2 regions of the Shewanella sp. FJAT-51649 genome follow, and region 2 is predicted to be linked to the other one. Evidence: predicted binding sites of a transcription regulator. Region 2 holds the regulator's gene; the other holds the start of a gene.
The links. The regulator LexA, encoded in region 2, represses DNA repair genes until DNA is damaged. The targets are predictions, from matches to a motif close to TACTGTATNNNNATACAGTA.

Region 1 (5,477 bases), 1.9 Mb from region 2:
CTGCTCTGTCGGCAAATAACGGCTGTCTGAGCGTGGATAGGTGATTAGCTTATGGCGCTCGTATAAGCTCTGGCAGGTATCGAGCACGTCCTTCGCGCTCATCCCAAAGCGCTTGGCCGCATCGATTTGCAGCGCCGATAAACTGTAAGGTAAAGGCGGATTCTGCTGCTTATCCTTAGTGCTTAACTGGGTCACTTTGGCGGATTTATCGGTGATCCGCCGCACCACATTTTGCGCTAACCCCTTAGCGAGCACGCGCCCTTCCTCATCCATATAGGGTAAGCAGGCTTCACTAGGTTGCCACTTCGCCGTAAAAGCCTGATCTTTGTCCGTCACTAAGTGAGCCAGAACCTCATAAAAAGGCTTAGATTGAAAGTTCGCGATTTCTTCATCGCGGCGCACGATAAGCCCAAGCAGTGGTGTCTGTACTCGACCAACCGATAGTACGCCCTGATAGCCGACCTTTTTCCCTTGGATGGTGTAGGCCCGGGTCATATTCATGCCATAGAGCCAATCGGCGCGGCTTCGGGCCAGTGCCGAAGTCGACAAAGGAATAAACTCACGATTACTGCGAAGTTGCGACAGGGCACGCTTCACCGCCTGCGGGTTTAAGTCGCTGATAAGGAGTCGCTGCGTTTGCTGTAATTTATCGCCCGTCACACCCAAATAGGCGATCACTTCATCAACCAATAGCTGCCCTTCTCGGTCGGGATCGCCAGCGTTCACTAGCGTATCGGCCTGTTTCACCAGCTTTTTAAGTACTGTGAGTTGGCTGCGGGTCGCGGCCTTAGGTTTAAGCTGCCACTTCTCGGGCACTATGGGTAAATGCTCAAACTTCCACGATTTAAACTCGGGATTATAGGCATCGGGCTCGGCCTGTTCGAGCAAGTGCCCCACACACCAAGACACACAGTTGCCCTGGGCGTCTTCAATAAACCCGTCACCTTTTTTGTGGGGTTTAGGCAGCACATCGGCAATTGCACGCCCAAGGCTTGGTTTTTCAGCAATATAGAGGATCATATCTACATTAAACACTGGATATAATTACAGTGCAATTTAGCCCAAAGCAGACAAGAGTGCAAACCGCCGTTTTATCTTGATGGCCGATTTAACTCGCTCTGCGGCAATGGAACACTAAAGCTGTGTAAATTTAGTTGAGAATAATTCTCATCTAAAACTAAAATCCCTTGCATCCGTTACGAGGAATTGAGAAAAAGAGATGAATACACTGACCTTGCCAAGCCCTACACCCCCCGTCTTTAAGCCAGCGCTTGCCTTAAGATTCAATCAATTAGTGATCTTCCACAGCCTGTCATTGCTGGCGTTAAGTCTACTTTGTGAAATGGGGCTAAAAAGGCTTGGGCTTGAGACACCTTTCCTTTCTTGGGGAGTTTTCCTGTATTTGCCCGTGGCAGTAAGCCTATCTTTGCTATTAAAACATAGGGTTAGCCGACGCAGTCTGGTATGGCTTTTCGGACTATGGATGCTGTTATGGCTGGTAATGTAAGCCCCGTTTTTAAGCCTTGCACTGATACCCACACCTACATCCGCTTCGGCAAAAATAAAGAGTGCCGCCCCAAACATCTTGCCCCGCCTTTACTCCTACATCCCGACTGTCAAACTCAGTTAGTAATCTAGTCAGTTAACGCACCGCTAAATCCCTGCTCAGTAAAGCCACCAAATAAAGAACGTTAAATTATCAATTATTTAACAACTTTAGCTATGAAGCGGCTCAAAAAGCCGTTATGTTGAAGCTCTTGGGCGTGCGCACACGTCTTAACCTTAGGCCAAATTGGCCGTTTAGTACCCAAACTTACAAGCAAATATCTTAAAAACTCTGCAAAAACAACAGAATATTGGAGTTAAATTATATGAATGAGATTGTTAATGCGGTCAACAATATCGTTTGGAGCCCCGCACTCGTTTATCTTTGTCTCGGTGTAGGACTCTTTTTCTCCCTGCGCTCACGTTTCCTACAGTTACGCCATTTACCCGAAATGATCCGTTTAATGTTTGATGGAAAAAGCACTGATGCTGGCGTGTCTTCCTTCCAGGCTTTAGCCATGACTTTAGCGGGTCGTGTGGGAACCGGAAACATTGCCGGTGTCGCCACTGCGATTACCTTCGGCGGTCCGGGTGCATTGTTTTGGATGTGGATGGTAGCGTTTCTGGGCGCAAGCTCAGCATTCGTTGAATCCACCTTAGGCCAAGTCTACAAAGAAAAAATCAACGGAGAGTACCGCGGCGGCCCCGCCTTTTACATTGAAAAAGGCTTAGGCATGAAGTGGTACGCTTGGACATTTGCCATTGCGACCATTTTTGCCTGCGGAATTTTACTGCCTGGCGTGCAAGCCAACTCGATTGGTTCGAGCCTAAAAACCGCCTTCGATATCGACCCTAACGTCACCGCCGCTATCCTCGCTATGCTGTTAGGGTTCATTATCTTTGGTGGCGTAAAACGTATTGCCCACTTTGCCAGTACCGTAGTGCCCTTTATGGCACTGGGTTATATCATCGTCGCCTGCGTGATTATTGCCCTTAACATTGGTCAGCTGCCCGATATTATTATGTTGATCCTAAAAAGCGCCTTCGGATTCGATGCAGGCTTTGGTGCGATTCTCGGTCTTGCGATTATGTGGGGGGTAAAACGTGGTATTTACTCAAACGAAGCGGGCCAAGGTACAGGACCACACGCTTCTTCTGCCGCAGCCGTGAGTCATCCAGCCAAACAAGGTTTAGTGCAAGCCTTCTCAGTGTATGTTGATACCCTATTCGTCTGTTCAGCCACCGGCTTTATGCTGCTGATCACGGGTTTGTATAATGTGCAAGGCCCAGATGGCGCCGCGCTTTATACCGGGATTGCGGGCGTCGCAGCAGGCCCAGGTTATGTGCAAACCGCAATGGAAAGCATGATGCCAGGCTTTGGTAATATGTTTGTTGCCGTAGCGCTGTTCTTCTTCGCTTTCACCACCATTGTGGCCTACTACTATATTGCCGAAACCAACATCGCCTATATCAATCGCAAGGCGAATCGTCCTTGGCTCACAGTGGTACTGAAAGTAGTGCTGATGGCGTCAACTGTTTATGGCACAGTGAAAACCGCCGATTTGGCCTGGGGCATGGGTGACATTGGCGTGGGTCTCATGGCGTGGCTAAACATTATTGCCATTATTCTGCTGCAACGCATCGCCTTCACTTGCCTGAAGGATTATGAGTCGCAACAGAAACAAGGGGTTGAGCCGTTATTTGACCCTGAAAAACTCGGTATTCCCCACGCAGACTATTGGGTTGAACGCAAAAATGCGCAGGATGAACTCGCGCAGAGTCAATCCAGCGAGACTCCTAAAATCTCCTAAGGATTGCAGCTCCCAATAAAAAAGCCAGTGACTTATCACTGGCTTTTTTATTATGCATTTTAAAGTGTGCCCGCTTAACGCCAAGCACACACTCAACTCACCACCTTATGGATGGCAAACGTTGTGTAACTCTAAGTTAGTGCCAATGTCTTTATTACGGTCGGCTTTAGCATCGTCGTTACGTAACTGAGTCAAGTGGTCGAGGTAAGATTGGTCAACATCGTTAGTGATGTAGTGACCGTCGAACACTGAGGTTTCGAAACGTTTGATCTCTGGGTTTTCCATTCTCACCGCTTCAACCAGATCCGGCAGGTTTTGGAAGATAATGCCATCGGCGCCAATCAGCTTAGCAATTTCATCGGCATCACGACCGTGGGCAATCAGCTCATTCGAGGTTGGCATATCGATACCGTAAACGTTCGGGAAACGAATTTCCGGTGCCGCCGAGGCAAAGTACACTTTCTTCGCACCCGCTTCACGCGCCATCTCAATGATTTGTTCTGACGTGGTACCACGAACGATAGAGTCATCGACTAACAGCACGTTCTTACCCTTAAACTCAGTGTTGATGGCATTGAGTTTACGGCGTACCGATTTTTTACGCTCCTGTTGACCAGGCATAATAAAGGTGCGGCCGATATAACGGTTCTTCACAAAACCTTGGCGGTAAGGTAAGTCCATGCAACGGGCGATTTCTAATGCGATATCGCATGAGGTTTCAGGAATAGGGATCACCACGTCGATATCATGGTCGTACCATTCTTTTTTGATCTTTTCACCGAGCTTAGCCCCCATGTTTACGCGGCTGGCGTAAACAGAGACGTTGTCGATAGTCGAATCTGGACGGGCAAAATACACGAATTCGAAGATACAAGGTGAGTAGCTTGGCTCTTTCGCGCATTGGCGAGTGTAAAGCTGGCCATCGAGAGAGATATAAATCGCTTCGCCTGGCGCCACATCGCGCATCACTTCAAAACCCACGGCATCGAGCGCCACGCTCTCAGAGGCCACCATGTACTCGGTACCAGTTGGAGTTTCGTGCTTACCTAATACCAGTGGACGAATACCGAAAGGATCGCGAAATGCCACCAGACCTTGACCGATAATCATGGCCACAACCGCATAGGCGCCACGGGCTTGCTCGTGCACTTTAGCGATAGTGTCGAACACTTCGTCAGGCGTCAGCATTAAGCTTGTGGTTTTTTGCAGCTCATCGGCCAGCAGGTTTAATAATACTTCTGAGTCGGATGTGGTGTTCACATGGCGACGTTTTTTGATCAGGCCTTCAGCTAATTCAACCGTGTTGGTTAAGTTACCGTTATGGGCTAATGAAATCCCAAATGGCGAGTTAACATAGAAAGGCTGCGCTTCTGACGCGCTGGAACTGCCTGCAGTAGGATAACGTACGTGGCCAATACCTGCATTGCCCTGTAGGCGTTGCATGTGTTTGACTTCAAATACATCTTTGACCAGACCATTGGCTTTACGTAGTCTGAAAGCACCACGATCAACGGTCACAATACCTGCCGCATCCTGACCTCTGTGTTGAAGCACGGTCAGTGCGTCATAAATGGTCTGATTAACCGATGATTGGCCAACTATTCCGACGATACCACACATGGGTAAGCTTCCTCATTGTAAGATGTTCTATGCCCTTTCATGTTGAAATATAAGTAAAAGACGAAGTAAATCCCCAGCCATACGGCTTAAGCGCTTCATCTCAGTGTTGAGTCCGTGGCCTTAGGCTTCGGGCTCAACCTTACTTATCCTCCATCACTTAGGATAAATTTATTGTCTTTTTTATAGTTTGGGTACAAAGCTGGAGGTGTTTTCCAAATAGTGAAAGAACCATTGGATCACAACGCCAAATTCGGGCACTAGTACAGAGTCCTTCCACCATTGGGTGTTGGGTGAGCCTGTAAAAGCATCCATAAAAAACAGCAGCGCACTGACGATCAGCGCGCCCCTAATGGCACCGAAACACAGACCTAAGAGTCTGTCAGTGCCAGATAATCCGGTTTTAACCACTAATTGCCCAATGATGTAATTGATGAGGGCGCCGAGTATTAAGGTGGTGATAAAAAGAATAGCAATGGAGACCCCATTGCGTAGCACCTCATC
Region 2 (5,477 bases):
CAAGGTTTGGCGGGCGCCTTTTCACCGCCCCGAATGCACTTAATCACCAGCACGAGGAAGATAAGCTGAGATAGACCGAAGGCAAAACCTCCAATCGACACGATTTGATTCACATCGGCAAATTGAATCGAGTAATCGGGAATACGCCTTGGCATACCCGCAAGACCTAAGAAATGCATCGGGAAAAACAACACGTTGACCGAAATCACCGAACACCAAAAATGCCACTGGCCGAGCTTTTCGCTGTACATATGGCCAGTCCATTTAGGTAGCCAGTAATAGGCCGCTGCCATGATGGAGAAAATCGCACCCGTGACCAACACATAGTGGAAGTGAGCCACCACAAAGTAGGTATCGTGGTATTGGAAGTCGGCTGGCGTGATGGCGAGCATCAAACCAGAGAAGCCGCCAATAGTGAACAGTATAATAAAGGCCACCGCGAACAACATAGGGGTTTCAAAACTCAGTGAGCCGCGCCACATGGTCGCTACCCAGTTAAACACTTTTACCCCAGTCGGCACGGCAATCAGCATAGTGCAGTACATAAAAAACAACTCGGCAAACACAGGCATACCGGTTGTGAACATATGGTGCGCCCACACGAGGAAGGACAGAATCGCAATACTCGCCGTGGCATACACCATGGATGAATAGCCGAACAATTTCTTGCGACTAAAGGCCGGAACTATGGCGGAGATAATGCCGAAGGATGGCAAAATCATGATGTAGACTTCGGGGTGACCGAAGAACCAGAAGATATGCTGGAACATCACAGGGTCGCCGCCGCCTGCCGCCTCGAAGAAGCTAGTACCGAAAAACTTATCGGTTAACACCATAGTCACGGCGCCAGCGAGTACGGGCATGACGGCGATCAGCAAGAAGGCGGTAATCAGCCAAGTCCAGACAAACAGCGGTAACTTCATCCATGTCATGCCGGGAGCGCGTAGGTTGACTATGGTTACGATCACGTTGATGGCGCCCATGATCGAACTTATTCCCATGATATGAATCGAGAATACAAATAATGCTGTGCTGTCAGGGCTATAAGTGGTCGAGAGTGGTGCGTAGAAGGTCCAACCGAAGTTAGGGCCGCCGCCTTCCATAAACAATGAGCTCAACAATATGGCAAAGGCGAAGGGGAGGATCCAAAAACTCCAGTTATTCATCCTTGGAAGCGCCATATCGGGCGCACCAATCATCATCGGGATCAGCCAGTTAGCCAGTCCTGTAAAGGCTGGCATCACGGCGCCGAATACCATGATTAACCCATGCACTGTGGTCATTTGGTTGAAGAAGTTAGGTTCAACGAGTTGTAATCCGGGCTGAAAGAGTTCGGCGCGGATCACCATGGCCATTGCACCACCGGTTAAAAACATTATGAAACTAAACCATAGGTACAGGGTGCCAATGTCCTTGTGGTTGGTGGTGAGTAACCAGCGCATGATGCCTTTAGGTGCACCGTGATGGTGTTCATCATGGGCGGCAATTTGATCTTGAGTCAGTGTGCTCATCTTAATCCCCTACTGTCCATGGCGAGCAATATCAGCGGGTTGCACTGTATCGCCAGTATTATTGCCCCACGCATTGCGCTCATAGGTAATTATGGCGGCAAGCTGTTGTGGCGTGAGTTGTGTGCCAAATGCCTGCATCGCCGTGCCCGGTTTACCGTGTATCACTATGTCGATGTGATTGGCGACAGGACCCGTTGCGATAGCGCTACCAGCAAGGGCGGGGAAGGCGGGAGGCATACCTGCACCCGTTAGCTGGTGGCAGGCGGCGCAAATCGTGGCATAGGTTTTTTCCCCTTCGGCCATTAGTTCATCATGGCTAAGCGTGGGGAGACTCGCGGGATCGACGCTGGCGGTAGGTTCTGTCGCCGCTTTGGGGGCATCGGTGGTTGCGGGAGGTGGAGTCGTTGCTACTGGTTCGCTACTCGTGCCACCGGATTTATGGGCATCAACGTCTTTGGCTTGCACCGCATCACCCGTGTTATTGCCCCACGCATTACGCTCATAGGTAATCACGGCGGCAATTTCTTGGGTCGTTAATTGTTTGCCAAAGGCTTGCATGGCCGTACCCGCTTTACCATTGAGCACGATTTCAAGATGGCCACTCAGTGGTCCTGTCGCAATGGTGCTGCCTTTGAGGTGTGGGAATACTCCTTGTAAACCTTCACCATTAGGTTGGTGACAGGCCGCGCAGTGACCGAGGTAAACTTGCTCACCCTGAGCCATCAACTCTTCTTTCGTCAGTGTTTGCGATAACGCGGCTTGTGCGGCTTGGGCTGCGGCATTGGCGGCTTGCTTTTGCTCTTCAACCCAAGCATCGAACTCTGCTTCGGGTAATGCCTGCACCACTATCGGCATAAAACCATGGTCTTTACCGCAAAGCTCGGCACATTGGCCACGGTAAATACCGGGTTTGTCGATACGGGTCCACGCCTCGTTGATAAAACCTGGGTTAGCGTCTTTTTTAACGGCAAAGGCGGGCATCCACCATGAGTGGATGACATCCTCTGAGGTCATCAAGAAACGGATTTTGCGATTGATGGGTAATACTAGGGGTTTGTCGACCTCGAGTAAGTAGTGCTCACCCTTGGCTTCACTACCTTCGATTTGAGGTCTTGGGGTTGCGAGAATGCTGTAAAAATCAATGTCTTGATCGAAGTAACTATAATGCCATTTCCATTGAGAGCCCGTAACTTTTACCGTGAGATCGGCATTGCTGGGATCTTCCATGGCAATCAGAGTTTTCGTGGCGGGAATTGCCATTAAGATCAGAATGACAAAAGGAATAATCGTCCACGCGATTTCGACTTTTGTACTCTCATGGAAGTGAGACGCGACCGCGCCCTTGGATTTTCTGTGGTTGATCATGGCATAAATCATCACGCCAAAAACCACTAGGCCTATTGCGCAGCAGATATACAGAATCGTCATGTGAAGGTGATATACCTTGCCACTGATTTCTGTTACGCCAGGGGTCATGTTGAACCGCATGTCCGCTGCGGCCAACGGTGGGGCGAATAGCACCACGAGTAAACAATACAACCATTGCTTCACAAGACTTCTCCTCTGCCAATTGCGAATAGCAACTACAAAGAAGAGCAACACAGTAAGTCTCAACTCTATGCAAACTCTTCAGTTCCCAAAAAAGCTTCTCTGACTTCAACGTGCGTTGGCGGCTTACTTTTGATTAAGTATTGTTACTGCTGGTATTAGCCACACTGGCACATACTGCTGAATAAAACCCATTATTCTCGATTTTTGTGGGCAAGAGATATTCGATAAATCGTCGATATTTTTTGCCTAAACGGGCGATATATTATGCTCGTCTGAATCAAACATACTTGCTGTTTAAAAATTGATCAAGATCACTTCTTTTTCTAATTGTCTGAAAAATTGCCAAAAAAAAGCCCCACATTCACAGGTGAGGCGGCTTTCAAGGCTAAATACGCAGTGCAAAAATTTTAATGAACAGAGCTAAAAAAACTACCTTGGGCAAAGTGAGCGGGTTGCTTGAGTGTCGCGTCCGTAGTCGAGTGATTTACAACACCTTCGAGCACGATTCCCATGGCGCGGGCACTCTTGGCCACAATTTGCAAACGACGATTGTCGCGGGCATCGAGTGAGTGGATCCAAGTAATTACTGCGCTTGAAGTGCCACTGGTTAAGGCTTTTTCCATTGCCCACAGGGTTTCGACTTCATCTTTCGCATGGACTAAGAGAACGCGATCCATACGCACGCCAGCGCTGGCCAGTAACTGTTTGTAGCCAATACTAGGAGGGTTGATGAGCACAACCCAGCGGCCTTGTTGGCTCAGTTGTGCTAACTGCTTGCTAAGCTGCATCAGCTCTTGGCGCCCTTGGCTCTCTGTAGGCATAGTGATGATAGGCGTATGCTGCCAGTCAGTATCGGTTTCGCGTACCGCATCGAGCCATAAACCGGGGTGACGCGGGGCATTACCTAGTAGTTTGTTCATAGCCAATCTCCATTGCGGATCACCCCTACGGCGAGCCCTTCTATTGTTAGACTTTGGAAACTTAAATCGACTTTAATTGGGGAGTAATCTTCATTCTCCGCATGTAGATAAACTAGATTCCCTTTCTTTTCAAAGCGTTTAACTGTTACATCATCGTCAACGCGAGCAACAACTACTTGGCCATTGCGCGCTTGCTGTACTTTATGAACGGCGAGCAGATCCCCCTCGAGGATACCGATGTTCTTCATACTGTCGCCTCTGACACGCAGTAAGAAATCGGCGGCAGGGTGGAACATGCTAGGGTCGACTTGGTAATACTGTTCGACATGCTCTTGGGCGAGGATAGGTTCGCCAGCAGCCACTTGGCCAATCAGTGGTAAGCCTGATTCGCTGTTATCTTCTTCCTCAACTGGGAGGCGGATCCCGCGGGAAGTACCAGGCATGATCTCGATGCAGCCTTTTTTCGCCAATGCCTTAAGGTGTTCCTCGGCGGCATTTGCACTTTTAAAACCCAAACGGGTGGCGATTTCGGCCCGGGTGGGTGGCATGCCAGTCTCGGCAATATTACGTTTAATCAGCTCTAAAATTTCGGCTTGGCGTGGCGTCAACGGTCTCATGTTCTTTCCTGTTTTTCTATACAGTTACTGTTAGTATATACAGTATTATTCGTAGTGCAAGTATTAACCACTTTTTAACGCGATTGGAGAGTATTAGCGAATGTTCCCTAGAATCTGGTATTCTATGGGGCTAATGAACGTACTTACATTGCATAAGAATAATGCCTAAACAAGACTCTCTTTGGTTGAAATCATTACGCTGGATCCAAAAACACTTAGTGCACACTATTGTTGTGCCGCAGGATCCCTTTGCCGATCTGAATCTGGACGCCTCCAGACCGCTTGCTTATGTAATGAAAACAGAATCCCTGAGTGATATTGCTGCGTTAAGCGAAATCACCACTAAGCTGGGTTTGCCAAGCCCTTACGAGCCGCTCGTGGTAAATGGCGTTGTTGCGCCCCGCGTAGTTTGCCTCGAAGGGCGTAAGCCTTTGTTTGGCGAACGTGCTAGTAATGAGCCATTCCTCGAATGTTTTATGCGTTTGTTGGCCGTACATAAAGAAAAGCCTGAGTTAGATATTCAGCTGGTGCCTGTGAGCCTGTATTGGGGCCGTACTCCGGGTAAAGAAGACGACACCATGAAGGCGGCTGTACTTGAGCGTGAAAACCCAACTTGGTTACGTAAGTGCCTGATGATCCTATTTTTAGGCCGCCACAACTTTGTTCAGTTTTCTAATGCCGTATCGCTGCGTTACATGGCCGACGAACACGGCACCGATATGGGGATTGCCCATAAGTTAGCGCGGGTGGCGAGAGTGCATTTCCGCCGCCAGCGCAAGGTGATGACAGGACCTGTGCTGCCTAATCGTCAGGCGATGTTCCACTCCCTGTTGAAATCCGAATCCTTACGCAAGGCGATTCAAGAAGAAGCGGCGAGT

Region 1: a site for LexA is predicted at 1,033-1,052, ahead of K0H59_RS07805 (DNA topoisomerase III). Genes of this name have one in related genera too.

Annotation. Positions count from the first base shown of each region.
Region 1 covers NZ_CP080411.1:1,712,110-1,717,586, reverse strand. Annotated here, with positions in the region: gene K0H59_RS07805 (DNA topoisomerase III) at 1-1,020, opposite strand, end outside; gene K0H59_RS07800 (sodium:alanine symporter family protein) at 1,872-3,356, shown strand; gene purF (amidophosphoribosyltransferase) at 3,462-4,976, opposite strand; gene K0H59_RS07790 (CvpA family protein) at 5,157-5,477, opposite strand, start outside.
Region 2 covers NZ_CP080411.1:4,598,692-4,604,168, reverse strand. Annotated here, with positions in the region: gene ctaD (cytochrome c oxidase subunit I) at 1-1,511, opposite strand, end outside; gene coxB (cytochrome c oxidase subunit II) at 1,521-3,062, opposite strand; gene K0H59_RS20130 (cell division inhibitor SulA) at 3,470-3,982, opposite strand; gene lexA (transcriptional repressor LexA) at 3,979-4,599, opposite strand; gene plsB (glycerol-3-phosphate 1-O-acyltransferase PlsB) at 4,761-5,477, shown strand, end outside.